Regions from separate parts of the Methylosinus sp. PW1 genome, predicted to be linked through region 2. Evidence: riboswitches for the same ligand, from Rfam matches in the RefSeq annotation. Region 2 holds a riboswitch; the other holds the start of a gene.
The links. Region 2 has a riboswitch for cobalamin ahead of K369_RS05500 (CbtB-domain containing protein). Riboswitches for the same ligand answer to the same signal wherever they lie in the genome.
Positions count from the first base shown of each region.

Region 1: another riboswitch for cobalamin. It lies ahead of K369_RS09740 (TonB-dependent siderophore receptor); the one in region 2 lies ahead of K369_RS05500 (CbtB-domain containing protein).

Region 1 is NZ_JQNK01000009.1:80,626-89,037, forward strand. Features, by position in the region: gene K369_RS09730 (hypothetical protein) at 131-673, opposite strand; gene K369_RS09735 (hypothetical protein) at 736-1,299, opposite strand; gene K369_RS09740 (TonB-dependent siderophore receptor) at 1,324-3,348, opposite strand; cobalamin riboswitch at 3,458-3,662, opposite strand; gene K369_RS09745 (cupin domain-containing protein) at 3,811-4,242, shown strand; gene K369_RS09750 (NAD-dependent succinate-semialdehyde dehydrogenase) at 4,248-5,699, opposite strand; gene K369_RS09755 (extracellular solute-binding protein) at 6,009-7,898, shown strand; gene K369_RS09760 (microcin C ABC transporter permease YejB) at 7,905-8,412, shown strand, end outside.
Region 2 is NZ_JQNK01000008.1:9,618-18,029, forward strand. Features, by position in the region: partial or broken gene K369_RS25355 (JAB domain-containing protein) at 206-370, shown strand; gene cobO (cob(I)yrinic acid a,c-diamide adenosyltransferase) at 380-1,018, opposite strand; gene K369_RS05490 (DUF86 domain-containing protein) at 1,039-1,377, opposite strand; gene K369_RS05495 (nucleotidyltransferase family protein) at 1,367-1,669, opposite strand; cobalamin riboswitch at 1,717-1,912, shown strand; gene K369_RS05500 (CbtB-domain containing protein) at 1,943-2,128, shown strand; gene K369_RS05505 (CbtA family protein) at 2,136-2,843, shown strand; gene cobW (cobalamin biosynthesis protein CobW) at 2,840-3,874, shown strand; gene cobN (cobaltochelatase subunit CobN) at 3,884-7,309, shown strand; partial or broken gene cobG (precorrin-3B synthase) at 7,306-8,412, shown strand, end outside.

The DNA of each region.
Region 1 (8,412 bases), on a different contig from region 2:
GCTCGAACAGCCGCGCTTGGACCGCGAGCCTTCAGGCTCGCTTCTCGAGACACGTCGATCCATCTGACGCGGACACCGACGTTCGCGTCATTCTCCCCATGGAGAGAATGACGCGCGCCAATGACATGCTTCAAACGCGCAGCGACGCGACCCGCCGCCCAGCGCCAATGGCCGCACAGACGATGCCAAAGGCCCAGAGCCCGAAGAAAGCGCCGGCGTTGATGGCGAAGATGCGCGCGACGCTGGCGAGCGCATAATGCGAGACATCGCCGCCCACCGCGCGGGTGATCGCGAAGAGCGCGCCCTCATAGACGAGAAAGCTCGCGGCGAGCGCAGCGAAGGGCGCGCCGGCGCCGATCGACATGCGCGCCGCAAAGCGCGCGGTCTCGCAGCAGATGAGCGCGATGAGTCCGAGCGCGCCGCCCCAGGCGAGCGTCTCGAAATCCAATGGATAATGCAGCATGGTGAAGCCGACGAGCTGATTGGCGAACCAGATCGCCGCCGTCAGCGCCAGCGCATTGCGCCGCGTGCTCGTAAGCGCCGCAATGGCGGCGAAGCCCGCGAGCGGCGCCGCGCAAGCGAAAGCCAGCGAGAAGAAGGCGCCGACGAGAATGAACGCGCCGCTCCACAGCAGGTTGCGTTCTTCGATGATGGGAAGTGAAAGCCTTGTCATGCGATGCTCCTTATTTACGAGCGGGGCGGACGCCCTGCTCTGCCGAAGATCAATGCCGAAGATCAATGCGCTGCCCGATCGAGCGGATCGGCCTCGACGAGCCCGAGCCAGCGCGCCCGCAGCGCATCCCACAATGAAAGCCGCGACCAATCGGGCTCACGCAGGACTTTCTCCGTTTCTGGATGCAGAAACGGATTGGGCAAGAGCACGGCGAGCTGCTGCTCATCCGCGCCATTGAACAATTGCAGGCTCCAGGACATGGGAACGCATGTGCCTGAGAAGCGCCGATGCAGCTCCGCGCGCGCCGTGCGCCTATGCCGTGCGAGTTCCGGCGGCGTCGGCCGGCTGCGCGGTCCTTTCGTCTCGCCGATGCAGACATGAAAATGCGTCTGCCCGAAAGCGATGGTGAGATAGCCGTCGAGAAGACCGATATGCGTCGGCGCATGATCGACATGAATCTCGAAGGCCGCGCCTTGAATGATCGGCCCGAACACGATCTCGCGCCAATGATTTTGAAAAAGATCGCGCAGCAGCGCTTCGAGGCTCTGCGCGTCGGTCGGCAGAGCGAAGACATCGACCGGCGTTCCATCCGGCTCCAGGCGCCGTTGCGGCGTCGCATTCGTCATTGGTTCATTCTCCCTGAAGCTTCATCACCAGCTGAATTTCACGCCGCCATAGATGGAGCGTCCCGCCGTTCCGTAGTTGAAGACTTCCTCGTAGCGCGCATCATTGACGTTCTCGATCCGCGCGAACACAGACATGCATTCGTCGATCTTGTAATCGGCGAAGAGATCGAGCTTGGCGTAAGGCGCGAGCGTCACGCGCTGCGAGAAAATATAGTCATAGTCGGGATTGGGACCGACGTAGCTGAGGCGCGCATCGAGCTCAAGCCCTGCGATTCCCGTGTAGATGAGGGAGCCCGTCGCCTTGTCGCGCGGCCGACGGTACAAGCTACGATGCGTCGTCAGATTTTCCGCGGCGAGATGCGTGTAGCTGGCGCGCAAGCGCCATTCGCCGGGAACGACGATCGCCTCGCCGGAGAATTCGACGCCTTTCGTGCGCGCGCGGCCGACATTGTAATAGCAGCCGAAAGCCTGTGTCGCAGCGCAGCTCGGCGCGCGGCCGAATTCGATGAGGTCGCGAAAGCGATTTTCGAACAGCGACACGGAGGCGTAGAGACGCTCGCCGAACAAGGATTGATCGACGCCGACGTCATAGCCGACGCTCGTCTCCGGCGCGAGCGTCGGATCGCCATATTGGCTGAAGCGCTGATAGAGCGAGGCGACGCGCGCGCCCGTGCCGGCGCTGCCGCGCAATTTGGTCCCCGTCTCCTCGAGGCGATAAGCGGCGGTGGCGCGCCATGTCGCGAAGGTGCGGTTCTGATCGACGGCGTCGATGCGGCCGCCATAGGAGAGATCGACGCGCTCGAGCATTGTGAGCTTATGCTGAGCGAAGCCCGAATGCGTCGTCTGCGCAGCGTCGATCGGCGTGAATGTGGTCGGCGGAACCGGATCCTGCGACGTGCGGACAGACTCCGTCTCATTGCGGGCGCCGAAGGTCAGCAGGCCGAATCCGCCGAGCGTGAGATCGCCCTGATATTCGAAGCCGCGCCGCGTTCCACGATAGCCGCGCCGGCAATTATAGGCGTCGAAGCTCGCATCATAGCAGGAGCGCGCCTGCCAAACGTCGCGGTTCGTCACATTGCCGAACAGAGTGAAGCGATTGTGCAATGCGCGATCGAACATGTCGGCGTCGACGCGCGCATAGAATTGCGCGAATGTCGCGTGCTGATGGTTCTGCGGATCGTAGACGTCGATCGCCGAGAAGGAATAAGGATTGTCGAAGCGGATCGCGCTGTCATAGCCGAAGAATGCGGCCTCGACCGCGATATCCTCATTCACGCGATAGCCGAGGCGCGCGCTGGCGCCGCCTTTTCTGGTCGGATCATTGGGCGGCAGAGGCGGCAAAGGCGTCTTGCCGTCGCCGATCGTCAGCGGACGCGCGATGCGATAGCCATAGCGCGGATGACCGTCGACTGTGAGCGCATCGATCGCGAATGCGTACCACAAGCGATCCTCGCTTCCCGAGACGCGCGCGCGCAAATGTCCGGTTCCGTAGGAGCCGCCCTCGACCAGAAGAGACGCGCGCGGCCGCCCCTCGCCTTTGCGCGTGACGATGTGAATGACGCCGCCCATCGCATCAGAGCCATAGAGCGCCGATTGCGGGCCGCGCAGCACCTCTATGCGCTCTATGTCCGTGGCGACGAGGCCGCCGAGATCGACAGAGCCATCGGTGGAGGACGGATCGCCGATGCGCACGCCATCGACGAGGACGAGCGTCTGGCCGGGCGTCGCGCCGCGTAGAAACACGGATGTCTGCGCGCCGGGACCGCCCGTCTCATAGAGATCGAGGCCCGGCGCGCCGCGCAGCGCCTCGGTGAGCCCGGTCGCGCCGCGCTTCTCGATCTGCGCGGACGGGATCACGGTGACGGCCGAGGAGGATTTGTCGACGCGCTCTTCGACGCGATCGGCGGAGACGATGGTCGCCGCGCCGATCTCGACCGTGGGCAGCGCCTCCTGCCCTGCGGCGGAAGCGAGAAGGAGAAGCGATGCGGAAAGAAACGCAATATGAGAAGCAGCGCCCGTGAGGGCGGCCCGATGGGACAGGGAGGACATTGCCGGAAGACTCGCAGCAGACGTGGGCCGTCACTGCGAAAGGTCGCGACCCTCTCGCGCTCTGCGAAAGGGTCTCGGCCGCCTCGGTGCACCCCGCCCGACGCTATCGCGCGTGACCACGACTGATGGCAGGTCTCCTGGCTCGCGGGTCAGCGCCTTCGGATCGCCTTCCCGGAGCGTCTGCTCCAGTGGCTCGTTTGATCCTCGGCTCGCCGCTCACAGTTGCGGGGGCAGCCGCGGCTTCGCGCCGTCGCCAGCGCTCACCGCATTCCCTTTTGATCCCTCGAGAGGGAACCATCGTCTTTCAATAGAGCCGCACAGCGCTCCCCTGTCAAGCACGCGGAACGAAGCCGCGCGCAGCGCGTTGGGACTGCGGCGGGACTCGTCCCAGGAACTCGCGCCCGGAACTCGCGCCCGGAACTCGCGCCATGGAAAATTCGATTAGAATTTCGGAGAAGATCAATGAGCGCCATTCACCTCGTCGCCACCAATGACCTCCCGCGCGCGCAAGTTGGCGGCGTGGACGATCCGAGCGTGCGCTGGGCGGGCGCCTTCGCCTCCTGCGGCGAGCATGGCGCGACGCAATCCTCGACCATCGTCTATGAGATCGAGCCCGGCGGACGGCTCGGCTGGCACACGGACGCCACCGAGGAGACGCAATATATTCTCGGCGGCTGCGGCGAATTGCGCGCAGAAGGCGGCGTCGTCCATCACGTGCGGCCGGGCGATGTCTTCGTCATTCCGACGCCGCTGAGGCATGATCTCGTCAACACGGGCGAGGAAACGCTGCGCGCCGTCGCCTTCTTCGCGGCGCCGATGTTCACGCAGCGTTTCGACAATGTGATGATCGCGCCCGACGTGCATGTGCTGGGCACGCCGAACCGCGCAGGCTGAGCGCCTCACATATTGCCGAGACAGACATATTTGATCTCGAGATAGCTCTCTATTCCGTATTTGGAGCCCTCGCGTCCCATGCCCGATTGCTTCACGCCGCCGAACGGCGCCGCCTCGCTCGACATCAGCGACTCGTTGACGCCGACCATGCCGAACTCCAGCTGCTCGGCGACGCGGAACACGCGCGCTATGTCGCGGCTGTAGAAATAAGCGGCGAGGCCATAATGCGTCGAATTGGCGAGGCGAAGCGCCTCCGCTTCATCCTCGAAAGTGGTGATCGCGGCGACGGGGCCGAAGATCTCCTCCACGAAAATCTGCATGTCCGGCCGCGTATCGAAGAGCACGGTCGGCGAATAGAAATTGCCGCCGAGCTCATGCCGTCCGCCGCCGGTCAGCACTCTCGCGCCGCGCGCGCGGGCGTCGGCGACGAGACGCTCGACCTTCTCGACCGCCGCCTCTTCGATCAGCGGGCCGATGACGACGCCGGGCTCGACGCCGCGCCCGACCTTCAGCCTGGAGGCCGCCTCGGCGAGCTTGGCGCCGAAGGCCTCGGCGACGTCTTTCTGCACGAGGAAGCGATTGGCGCAGACGCAGGTCTGGCCGCTGTTGCGATATTTGGTCGCGAGCGCGCCCTTCACCGCGAGGTCGAGATCGGCGTCGGCGAAGACGATGAAAGGCGCATTGCCGCCGAGCTCCATCGAGCATTTCTGCACATTCTCCGCCGCCTGGCGCAGAAGAATCTTCCCCACCTCGGTCGAGCCGGTGAAGCTGATCTTGCGCACGGTCGGATTGGAGGTGAGCTCGGCGCCGACGCTGGCGGGGTCGTTGGTCGTCACCACATTGAGCACGCCGTCCGGCACGCCGGCGCGCTGCGCGATCTCGGCCATCGCTATCGCCGAGAGCGGCGTCAGCTCGGCCGGCTTCACCACCATCGTGCAGCCGGCGGCGAGCGCTGCGCCGGCCTTGCGCGCGATCATGGCCGAAGGGAAGTTCCAGGGCGTGATCGCGGCGGTGACGCCGATCGCCTGCTTGAACACGAGAATGCGCTTCTCGCGCGCCTGCTGCGGAATCACATCGCCATAGACGCGGCGGCCCTCCTCCGCGAACCAGTCGAAATAGGCGGCGGCATAGGCGATCTCGCCGCGCGCCTCGGCGATCGGCTTGCCCTGCTCCGCGGTGATGATCTGCGCGAGGCGCTCCTGATCGGCGAGCAGCAGATCATGCAGGCGCCGCAATATTTGCGCCCGCTCCTTGGCGAGCTTGCCGCGCCAGCCGGGCAAAGCGCGCTCGGCGGCCTCGATCGCGCGGCGCGTCTCCGCCGCGCCCAGGTCCGGGACCTCGGCCAATACCGCGCCCGTGGCCGGATCGCGAACGGCGAAGGTCGCGCCATTGTCGGCGGCGACGAAGGCGCCGTCGATGAAGGCCTGGTGGCGGAACGGGCGGGGCTCTCTGGTCATCTCGGCTGCGCTCCCGACGCGATACGAAAGGGGCCATCGAATACGGCGCCTTGGCCAGCGGACACAACATTTAGCTTCCGCAAATCTCGCGGGGCCGGCTCGCCAGCGGTCCCGCTGCCCGAAAAGCGGCGCTTTCCTCGCGTATCCGGCGCCCTCCCGCGGAAGGCGGAACCGCGGCCCCGGCTCGCGCGTCATATGGGAAGCGACTGCAATCTCATATGGCTTCATCCCGAAAATCCGACATAATCGCGGGATTCGCGTGAGCCGCCGCGCTCACGCCAGCCCTGACGCCCCGAAAGCGAGATCACCTTGGCTGAAACACGCAATTTTCTTCCTGTGACGCGCCGCCGGGCGCTCGCCGCCCTCTCGAGCCTCGCCGGGGTCGCCCTGCCGGGATGGGCCGTGCGCCCCGCCTTCGCCGAAGCCGCGCCGGGCGAGACCGAGAGCCATGGGCTCTCCATTTTCGGCGAGCTCGCCGAGCCGGCGGACTTTCCGCATTTCGCCTATGTGAACCCCAAGGCGCCTAAGGGTGGAACATTGGTGATGGAGCCGCCGCCGCCCGAGAAGAACAGCTATGATTCGCTGAATCCTTATATTTTGCGCGGCAATCCGGCGGCGGGCGTCGGGCTCATCTATGACACGCTGCTGGCCGGCAGCCTCGACGAGCGCGATGCGCTCTATGGTCTGGTGGCCAAAAAGGTGCGCATCTCCGCCGACAAGCTCACCTATACATTCTTCCTGCGCAAGGAGGCGCGCTTTCACGACGGCTCGCCGCTCACCGCGCATGACGTCGCCTTCTCGCTCGACCTGCTGAAGGCCGAAGGCCATCCGATGATCTCGCAATCGCTGCGCGATCTCGTCAGCGCCAAGGCCGAGGCCGACGATGTTCTGGTGGTGAAGCTGGCGCCCGGCCGCGCCCGCGATCTGCCGATCATCGTCGCCAGCCAGCCGATCTTCTCCAAGGCCTATTACACCAAGCACAAGTTCAACGAGACGACGCTCGAGCCGCCGCTCGGCTCCTCCTCCTATAAGATCGGCGCGATCGATCCGGGCCGCTTCATCTCCTTCCAGCGCGTGCCGGACTATTGGGCGAAGGATTTGCCGGTCAATGTCGGCCAGGCCAATTTCGACACGATACGCTTCGATTATTACGGCGACCGCAATGTCGCTTTCGAGGCCTTCAAGGCCGGCGCCTTCACCGTGCATGAGGAATTCACCTCGGCAATATGGGCGACGGGCTACGACTTCCCCGCCTTTCGCGACGGGCGCGTGAAGCGCGAGGAAATTCCCGATTACAACATATCGGGAACGCAGGGCTGGTTCATGAACATACGCCGGCCGGTGTTCGCCGATCCGCGCGTGCGCAAGGCGCTCGGCTACGCATTCGATTTCGAATGGACCAATCATAATCTGATGTATGACTCGTATAAGCGCACGAGCTCCTATTTCGAGAATTCCGATCTCGAGGCCGTCGGCGTTCCGACGCCTGCCGAACTCGCTCTGCTCGAGCCATTCCGCGATCGTCTGCCTAAGGACGTCTTCGAGGCGCCGTTCCAGCCGCCGGTGTCGGACGGCTCGGGACAGGATCGCAATCTCTTGCGCAAGGCCGTCGATCTTTTGACCGAGGCCGGCTGCACGCGCAAGGACGGCCTGCTGCGCCTGCCCGACGGCAAGCCGCTCGAGTTCGAGTTCCTCTACAACACCAGCATGTTCGAGCGGCACACGCAGCCCTTCATCAAGAATCTGAAGCTGATCGGCGTCAACGCCCGCATGCGCATCGTGGACGCGGCGCAATACAAATCCCGCATCGACGATCATGATTACGACGTCATCATGGAGCGCGTGCGCATCGCCTATTCGCCGGGCGAGGAGCTGCGCATCATGTTCGGCTCCGAGGCGGCGCGCACCAAGGGCTCGCAAAATGTCATCGGCGTCGCCGATCCCGTCGTCGACGCGCTCATCGAGAAAGCGCTGGTCGCCAATTCGCGCGAGGAGCTGGCCGCCATCTGCCGCGCGCTGGACCGCGTGCTGATCGCCGGCCAATATTGGATTCCGCATTACTACAAGCCGACGCATTGGATCGCCCATTGGGACGTGTTCGGCCGCCCGGAGCGCTATCCGCGCTTCGACACGGGCATAGCCGCGACATGGTGGTGGGACGACGCCAAGGCGCGCAAGATCAATTACGCGGGGCGCTGAACCACTATGGCGGCTTACATTCTGCGACGCTTGCTGCTGATGATCCCGACGATCCTCGGCATCATGCTCATCTCCTTCGCCATTGTGCAATTCGCCCCCGGCGGTCCCGTCGAGCGCGTCATCGCGCAGCTGCAGGGCTATGACATGGGCGCGACCTCGCGCTTTTCCGGCGGCGGCGGCGATGTCGGCCGCGGCGGCGCGGCGACTCCCGGCGCCGGCGCGGAAGGCGCCTCCAAATATCGCGGCGCGCAGGGGCTCGATCCCAAATTCATCGCCGAGCTGGAAAAGCAGTTCGGCTTCGACAAGCCGGCCTGGGAACGCTTCCTGCTGATGGTGAAGAATTACGCCGTCTTCGACTTCGGCCGCAGCTATTTTCGCGACGAGAGCGTGCTGAAGCTCATCGGCGAGAAGCTGCCCGTGTCAATGTCGCTCGGCCTATGGATGACGCTCATCTCCTATTCCGTCTCCATCCCGCTCGGCATCGCCAAAGCGGTGCGCGACGGCGAGCGTTTCG
Region 2 (8,412 bases):
GGGCTCCGCCGAATCGGTGGGCTTGAATTGTGAGGCGGAAAGGATGAAGTTCGGTGCCGTGCGTGACGTGAACTCGCTGAGCGCGCTGATGATCGCCCGTGACGATCACGATAGCGCACTAAGCGCAGCTCCCAAACCCCGGCACCACCTTCAGCGGTTCTTCAAAAAAATCATTGAATATCAAAATGATAATGAACACAGTGGGATGACGCATAATCACCCGTCCGGCGATCCGACGCCTTCCACCGCCGACATTCGCATGACGCTGGACATTATCGCCATAGCGCAGCCTTTCGGCATCGCCGTGCACGACCATCTGATCGTCGGGCGGAATGGGCATTCGAGCCTGAAAGGGCTGAAATTCATTTGAGGCGCCGCCTCAAAACTCGATTCCGGCCTGCGCCTTCACCCCGGCCTGGAAGTGGTGCTTGACCATTGTCATCTCGGTGACGAGATCGGCCGCCGCGATCAGCTCCGGCTTGGCGTTGCGGCCGGTGACGACGATGTGGAGATCGCCGCGCCGCGCCGTCAGCGCCGCGATCACCTCATCGAGCGGCAGATGCTCGTAACGGAGCGCGATCGACAATTCGTCGAGCACGAGCAGCCGAATCGACTTCGAGGCCATCAGCTCCTTCGCCTTCTCCCAGGCGCGCCGGGCCGCCGCCTCGTCGCGGGCGCGGTCCTGCGTCTCCCAGGTGAAGCCCTCGCCGAGCGTGTGCCAGGCGAGCAGCCCGTCCTCGCGGCCGAGCCTCTCGAGAATGCGCCGCTCGCCCGTGTCCCAGGCGCCCTTGCCGAATTGCACGACGCCCACCGCGAGCCCATGTCCCATCGCCCGCAGAGCGAGGCCGAAGGCCGCGGTCGATTTGCCCTTGCCGGGGCCGGTATGGACCATCAGCAGGCCTTTTTCGGCGATGCTCTTGCCGGCGACCTCGGCGTCCTGCACGGCCTTGCGCTTCTCCATCTTCTCACGATGGCGGCGGGCGGCGTCTTCTTCGAGCGGCTTGCTGGCGTCGGTCATGATTTTAATAAAGCGCAGGGCTAGCCATCTGTCGAGATTGCCGTCAGCAACGACCGAAGCGCTGGGATTTCTTCCGTCGCTGTCTTCCATAAGATATTGCAGTCGATGTCGTAATAGGCGTGAATCAAACGATTGCGCATCGATGTGATCTCGCGCCAGGGCACAGAGGGCGCGGCGGCGCGAGTCTCGAGACTTACTTTGGATGCCGCCTCGCCCATGATTTCGATCGCGCGAGCCAGCGCGAAGGTGAGCATTCGATCCCTGTCGAGATCGCTGCGCACACGGCCCACGATGAAACGGCCGGCGTCTTCCGCAGCCTCGATCATATGGCGAATTCGTATCACATCGTCAGGCGGCATACTGAATCTCGGCCTTGCGTACGACGTCCTCACGAAAATATCGGCTGAGATCCCCGGCCGTTCGCAGGTCGATGGTCCGTCCGCCGAGCAGTTCGGACAGTTCCGTCTCGATGCGGGCCATTCCGAGCAGCCCCGGCTCGCGATCCGGCTCGAACTCGACCAGGAGATCGATATCGCTGTCCGGCCGAGCAGAGCCTGAGAGCTCGGAGCCGAACAAAGAGAGCCTGAGGATGTGATGCCGACGGCAGACGGCGGCCAACGCGTCCAGGTCGGGGAAGACCAGGGCAGACATTCGTCAACTCCTCGTAGCCGCGCCGTTTGACGGCGCCCGAGCGCCAGATTATGACTGGTTGCGACGGTCCTCCGCAAGGAGGCGAAGAGGGAATGCGGTATGGGGCTCGCCCCTGATCCGCGGCTGCCCCCGCAACTGTGAGCGGCGAGCGCGCGCCCGTGATGCCACTGGGTCAAAGCCCGGGAAGGCGGCGCGCGCAGCGACCCGTGAGCCAGGAGACCTGCCGTCGCCCGAAACCATTGAGGCCGCCGGTGGGGCGGCGAGGAGCAGAACATGACCACGAAGACCCTTTCCGCCGCCGCGATCGTCTCCGCCAGCCGTCTCGAGATCCTGCGCGCTGCGCTGGTCGTGTTCACGCTCGGCGCCGGGCTCGTCTATCTCGCCGGCTTCTCTTATGCGAGCGTCGCGCATAACGCCGCGCATGATTCGCGCCATTCGCTCGGCTTCCCCTGCCATTGACGCAGCGGTGATCCAGCGACTCCTCGCGGTCGGCCTTTTGGCCGGCCTTCTCGCGGGGCTAGCGGTCGCGGCCCTGCAGAATGTCACCACGACTCCGCTGATCCTCGCCGCCGAGGTCTATGAGACCGCGGCCGAACAGGCTCATGCCGGAGTCGAGGCGCATCAGCACGCGCACGCCGTCGAGCCCGCTTGGGAGCCCGCGCCGGGCCTCCAGCGCACCGCCGCGACCAGCCTCGCCACCAGCGTCACCTCCATCGGCTACGCTTTCGTGCTGCTGGCTCTGATGCTGCTCTCCGGCGAGACGATCGAGCCCAAGCGCGCCGCGCTCTGGGGCGTCTGCGCTTTCGCCTCCACAGGCCTCGCCACCAGCCTCGGCCTCGCGCCGGAGCTGCCCGGCAGCGCCGCCGGCGATCTCGCCGCGCGCCAGCTCTGGTGGATCGGCACGGCGGCCGCGACCGGCGCCGGGCTCTTCGCCGTGCTGCGCGTCGAGCGCCCGCTCGTAAAGGCGCTCGGCGTCGCGCTGATTCTCGCGCCGCATCTCATCGGCGCGCCGCAGCCGCCCGCGCCGGAGAGCACCGCGCCGGCCGAGCTGGCCGCGCGTTTCGCCGCCGCTTCGCTCGCCATTCATGCGCTCACCTGGATTCTGGTCGGCGCGGCGGTCGGCTTCGTCTGGCGCCGTCTCCCGACAAAGACCGGCGCGGAGGCCGCGGCGTGAGCGCTCTCGCCAAAATCCCCGCCACCATCGTCACCGGCTTTCTCGGCGCCGGCAAGACGACGCTGATTCGCCATATCCTCGAGACGGCGCGCGGCCGCCGCCTCGCGCTCATCATCAACGAGTTCGGCGATGTCGGCGTCGATGGCGACATTCTTCGCGCCTGCGGCGTGGAGAATTGCCCCGAGGAAAACATCGTCGAGCTGGCCAATGGGTGCCTCTGCTGCACCGTGGCCGATGATTTCGCGCCGGCGATCGAGGCGCTGCTCGCGCATCCGAACCGGCCCGAGCACATCATCATCGAGACCTCCGGCCTCGCTCTGCCCAAGCCTCTGGTCAAAGCCTTCGAATGGCCGACGATCCGCCCGCATCTCACGGTCGATGGCGTCATCGCCGTGGTGGACGGCCCGGCGGTGGCGGCGGGCCGCTTCGCCGATGATCTCGACGCCATCGCCAAAGAGCGCGCCGAAACCCTCGCGATCGACCACGACAATCCGCTGGAAGAAGTGTTCGAGGATCAGCTTCTCTGCGCCGATCTCATCGTGCTCAACAAGACCGATCTGCTGAGCGCGGAAGACGAAGCGCAAGTCACAGAGCAAATCCGCGCCACCGCGCCCCGCGCGGTAAAGCTGCTGCGCGCCAGCGAGGGCAGGCTCGATCCCGCCATATTGCTCGGCCTCGGCGCGGCGGCGGAGGACGATCTCGCCAATCGCCCCTCTCACCATGATACGGAAGAGGGCCATGATCACGATGATTTCGAGAGCTTCGTCGTCGAGATCGCCGCCGCGCGCGATCCTGGCGAGCTGATCGAGCGCTTGGCCCGCGTCGCCGAGGCGCATGACGTTCTTCGCATGAAAGGCTTCGTCGAGATCGCCGGCAAGCCGATGCGCCTATTGGTGCAGGGCGTCGGCGCGCGCTTTCGTCATCAGTTCGACCGCCCCTGGCGCGCCGATGAAACGCGCGCGAGCCGCCTCGTCGTCATCGGCGAGAAGGGTCTCGATCGCGCGGGCGTGACGGCCATGCTGACGAGCTGAGGACGCGCCATGCATCTGCTCGCGCGCGATCTCCACGGCCTCGACGAGAATGAGGCGGCGGTCGACCTCGGGCAGACGCCGGCGCAAATCGTCTTCCTTTCCTTCTCCGACGCCGAGCTTTGCCTCCTCGCCGAGCTGCATGAGCAGAACGCCGCGCTTCCCTCCTTGCGCTGTGCCTCGCTCGCCCGGCTGAAGCACCCCTATTCGGTCGATCTCTACATCGACAAGGTCGCGCGCCATGCGCGGCTCGTGGTCGTGCGCCTGCTGGGCGGCAAGGATTACTGGGCCTATGGCGTCGACGAGCTCGCGACCGCGGCGCGCATGCGCGGCTTCGCGCTGGCGATCGTTCCGGGCGACATTCATGGCGATGAAAGGCTGGAGCGAGCCTCCACGCTTTCTTCCGACGCGCTCGCGCGCATCTGGTCCTTCTTCCGCGACGGAGGCCCGGACAATCTGCGCTCCTTCCTCGGCTACGCCGCGACTCTCGCCGGAACGCCCACGCCCTGGCGCGAGAGCGCGCCCGCGCCGGTCGCCGGCCGCTGCGAGCAAGCCTGCCGTTCAGCCCTTTCCACCAACCCTCCCCCTCATGCTGAGGAGTCTCCGCAGGAGCCGTCTCGAAGCACGAGGGGGAGTTTCAGAAGTCCGTGCGTGACGGCTCCCCCGTCCTTCGAGACGCCCGCTGCGCGGGCTCCTCAGGATGAGGGAGCCTCCGGGCAATCGAGCGGCGCACAGGCGGCAGCGGCGCCGCGCGCGCTCGTCACTTTCTATCGCTCCGCTTGGCTCGCCGGCGATTTCGCGCCGATCGTCGCGCTCGCCGATGCGCTGCATGCGCGCGGCTTCTGCGTCGAAGCCTATTTCGTCGCCAGCCTCAAGGACGCCGCTTGCGAGACGCTGCTCGCGCAGACGATCGCAGATTTCCGTCCCGATGTGATTCTCAACGCCACCGCCTTCTCCGCGCGCACGGAAGGCGGCTCGGTGCTCGATCGCGCCGACGCGCCTGTTCTCCAAATCGCGCTCGCCACTTCGACGCGCGAAGCCTGGACGAACTCAAAGCGCGGCGCCAATGGCGCCGATCTCGCGATGAATGTCGTGCTGCCCGAGGTGGACGGCCGCATCTTCGCCGGCGCCGTCTCGTTCAAGGCGCAGACGCGCGCGCGCGCCGCCAGCGAGTTCGACGAGATTCGTCATTCCCCCGAGCCATCGCAGATAGATCACGTCGCGGCGCTCGCGCAGAATTGGGCGCGCCTGCGCCGGCTCGGACATAGCGAGAAGAGCCTCGCGCTGGTGCTCTCCGATTATCCGGCGAGACGCGGACGAGGCGGCTATGCAATCGGCCTCGACACGCCGAAAAGCGTGGTCGCCATTTGCGATCTGCTGCGCGACGCCGGTTACGAAATCGGATCGCTTTATCGTGACGGCGATCTCGTCATGCGCGCGCTGGAGGAAGCCGCGCATTGCGCCGAGCTGCCGCTCGCCGAATATCAGCGCCTCTTCGCCGCGCTGCCGGACGATTTCACTGGACAAGTCCTCGCCGCCTGGGGCGCGCCGCAAGAAGATCCGGCGTTCGCGAAAGGCGCCTTTCGCTTTTCCTGCATAGAGACCGGCAAGCTCGTCATCGCATTGCAGCCGGATCGCGGAAGCAGAGCCGAACGTCGCGAGACCTATCACGACGCCGAGCTCGCCCCGCGCCATGCCTATATCGCTTTCTATCTGTGGCTGCGCCACAGTCGAAGCATAGACGCGCTGATTCATCTCGGCACGCATGGCACGTTGGAATGGCTGCCCGGCAAATCGGCGATGCTCGGCCCGTCTTGCGCGCCGCAGGTTCTGCTCGGCGCCACGCCGCTCGTCTATCCCTTCATCGTCAATGATCCGGGCGAGGCCGCGCAAGCCAAGCGCCGCGCCGGCGCGGTGACGATCGGCCATATGACTCCGCCGCTCGTCGAAGCGGGACTCGCCGCCGAGGCGGAGGAGATAGAGAGCCTGCTCGACGAATATGCGAGCGCCGCGACGCTCGATCCGCGCCGCGCCAAGGTGGTGGCGGAAACAATTCTCGATGTCGCCGAACGCAGCGGCCTCGCGCAGGAATGCGACGTCACGCGCGAAACCGATCGCGCGGAAGCATTGGCGCGGCTCGACGCCTGGCTCTGCGATGTGAAGGAAATGCGCATCGGCGATGGGCTGCACATATTCGGCGATGGCCCTTGTGGCGCAGCCGAGGCGAGCGGCTTGCTGCGCGCGCTCGCGGGCCGTTTCGTCGAGCCCGGCCCGGCCGGCGCGCCCTCGCGCGGACGCGCCGACGTTGTGCCGACAGGCCGCAATCTCTTCTGCATCGATCCGCGCCATGTTCCGACCCGCACCGCGCATGATATCGGCGCCCGCGCCGCGCACGAGGTGATGATGCGTCATGCGCAAGAGCAGGGCGAATGGCCGCGCAACATTGTGCTCGATCTCTGGGGCAGCGCCACCATCCGCACCGGCGGCGAGGATTTCGCGCAAGCGCTGGCGCTGATGGGCGTCGCGCCGCTCTGGGACAACGCCAGCGCGCGCGTCTGCGGCTTCGAGATATTGCCGCTCGCGAGCCGCGATTTTCCGCGCGTCGACGTCACGCTGCATATATCGGGGCTGTTTCGCGACATGTTCCCCGGCCTCATCGCGCTCTTCCACGATGCTGTCGCAGCCGTGGCGGCGCTCGATGAAGAGGACGAGTCCAATCCGCTCGCGGCCGCTCGCCGCGCCGGCCGCGCGCTCGAGCGCGTCTTCGGCGCCGCGCAAGGAAGCTATGGCCTCGGCCTGTCGGAGGCCATCGCCCGCGGCGACACGCGCGACGCATTGGGCCAGGCGTTTCTCGTGGCCGGCGGCCATGCCGTCTCGCGCAATGGCGAGAGCGCGCCGGCGCGTGAGGCTTTCGGCGAGCGCGTCGGCCTCGCCGATGCACTGCTGCATGTGCAGGATATGGCGGAGACGGATGTGCTCACCGGCGCCGCCTTCGCGGAATTCGAAGGCGGATTTTCCGCCGCCAACGCCGCGCTCGGCGGCTCCGCGCAGATCACCCATATCGATGCGACGCGGCCCGCCGCATTGAAGCTGCGTTCGCTCGAGCAAGAGATCGCGCGCGTCATTCGCGGCCGCGTCGCCAATCCGCGCTGGCTCGCGGGGCAGATGCGCCATGGCCATCGTGGCGCGGCGGAAATCGCCGAGACGCTCGACAATCTCTTCGCTTTCGCCGCGACGACGCCGCATGTGCGCGACGCGCAATGGGATCTCGTCTTCGATTCGACGCTCGGCGCGCCGAATGTTCGCGACTTTCTGCTCGCCGCCAATCCGCGCGCGGCGGAGGCCATTCGCGACATGTTTCAGCGCGCCATAGAGCGCGGCTTCTGGCGCACGCGGCGCAATAGCGTCGCCGCGGCGCTCGAGGGACCCGCGCTATGACCGTCGCGCCAAAAATCCAAGGCTGGTGCCCGGGCGCGCTGCGGCCGATGCAGAGCGGCGATGGCCTTCTCTTGCGCGCGAAGACGACGCATCCGCGTCTTTCGGCGCGGCAGGCGCGCGAGATCGCGTCGATTGCGCAGGATTGCGGCAATGGCCTCGTCGACCTCTCGCAGCGCGCGCAATTGCAATTGCGCGGCGTGAGCGAAGCGAAGCTCGAGCAGGCGCAGAGTCGCCTCGCCGCGCTCGGCCTGCTCGCCGAAGATGCGGCGACGGAGAGCCTGCTCAATTTCCTCGTCTCGCCTTTCGCCGATGCGCAGGCGAGCGCTCTCGTCGCGCGTCTCGCGCAATCGCTCGTCAATGACGCTCCCCTTCGCGACTTGCCGGGAAAATTCGGCTTTCTCGTCGATGATGGCGGCGCGCTCGGCCTTTCCGCTTCGACAATGGATATTCGCCTCGAGGCGCATGGCGAAAATATCGCCGTCATCGCCGATGGCGCGCGCGAACATGCTTTTCTCGCAACGCCGGAAACGGCGAGCGATGTGGCCTTGGCGCTCGCGCGCGCTTTTCTCGTCTTGCGGAAAGGCCGGGAATTCGAATTGCGTCGCATGCGCAATGTCGTCGCCGCTTTCGGCCTCTCGGCGCTGATGGAAGTGGCGGCTCACACGCCGACGCCGTACACATCGCGCTGTCGCGCCGCTTCCGCCGCAGAGATTTTCGGAGCGCGGCTGTCTCACGAAGGCGGCGAAAACGGCGTGAAGTGTTTCGCCGGCGTGGGCGCGCCCTCTGGGCGATTGCGCGCGGATGATCTTCACGCGCTCGCAGCGCTGGCCGAAGTCCATGGCCTGAACGAGTTGCGCCTCACGCCCTGGCGCGCGCTGCTGCTGCCCTGCGCCGATCTCGACGCCGCGCAAAAAATCGTCGAGGTCGCGGGCGGGCGCGGCCTGGTCATTGCGGCGGATGATCCGCGCCTCTCCGTCATCGCCTGTCCCGGCGCGCCGGAATGCCCGCAGGCGCATGCGCCGACGCGCGATCTCGCCGAAATTCTCGCCCCTCTCGCGGCGCGGCTTGCGTCGGAGGGCGCGAGGCTGCACATATCGGGCTGC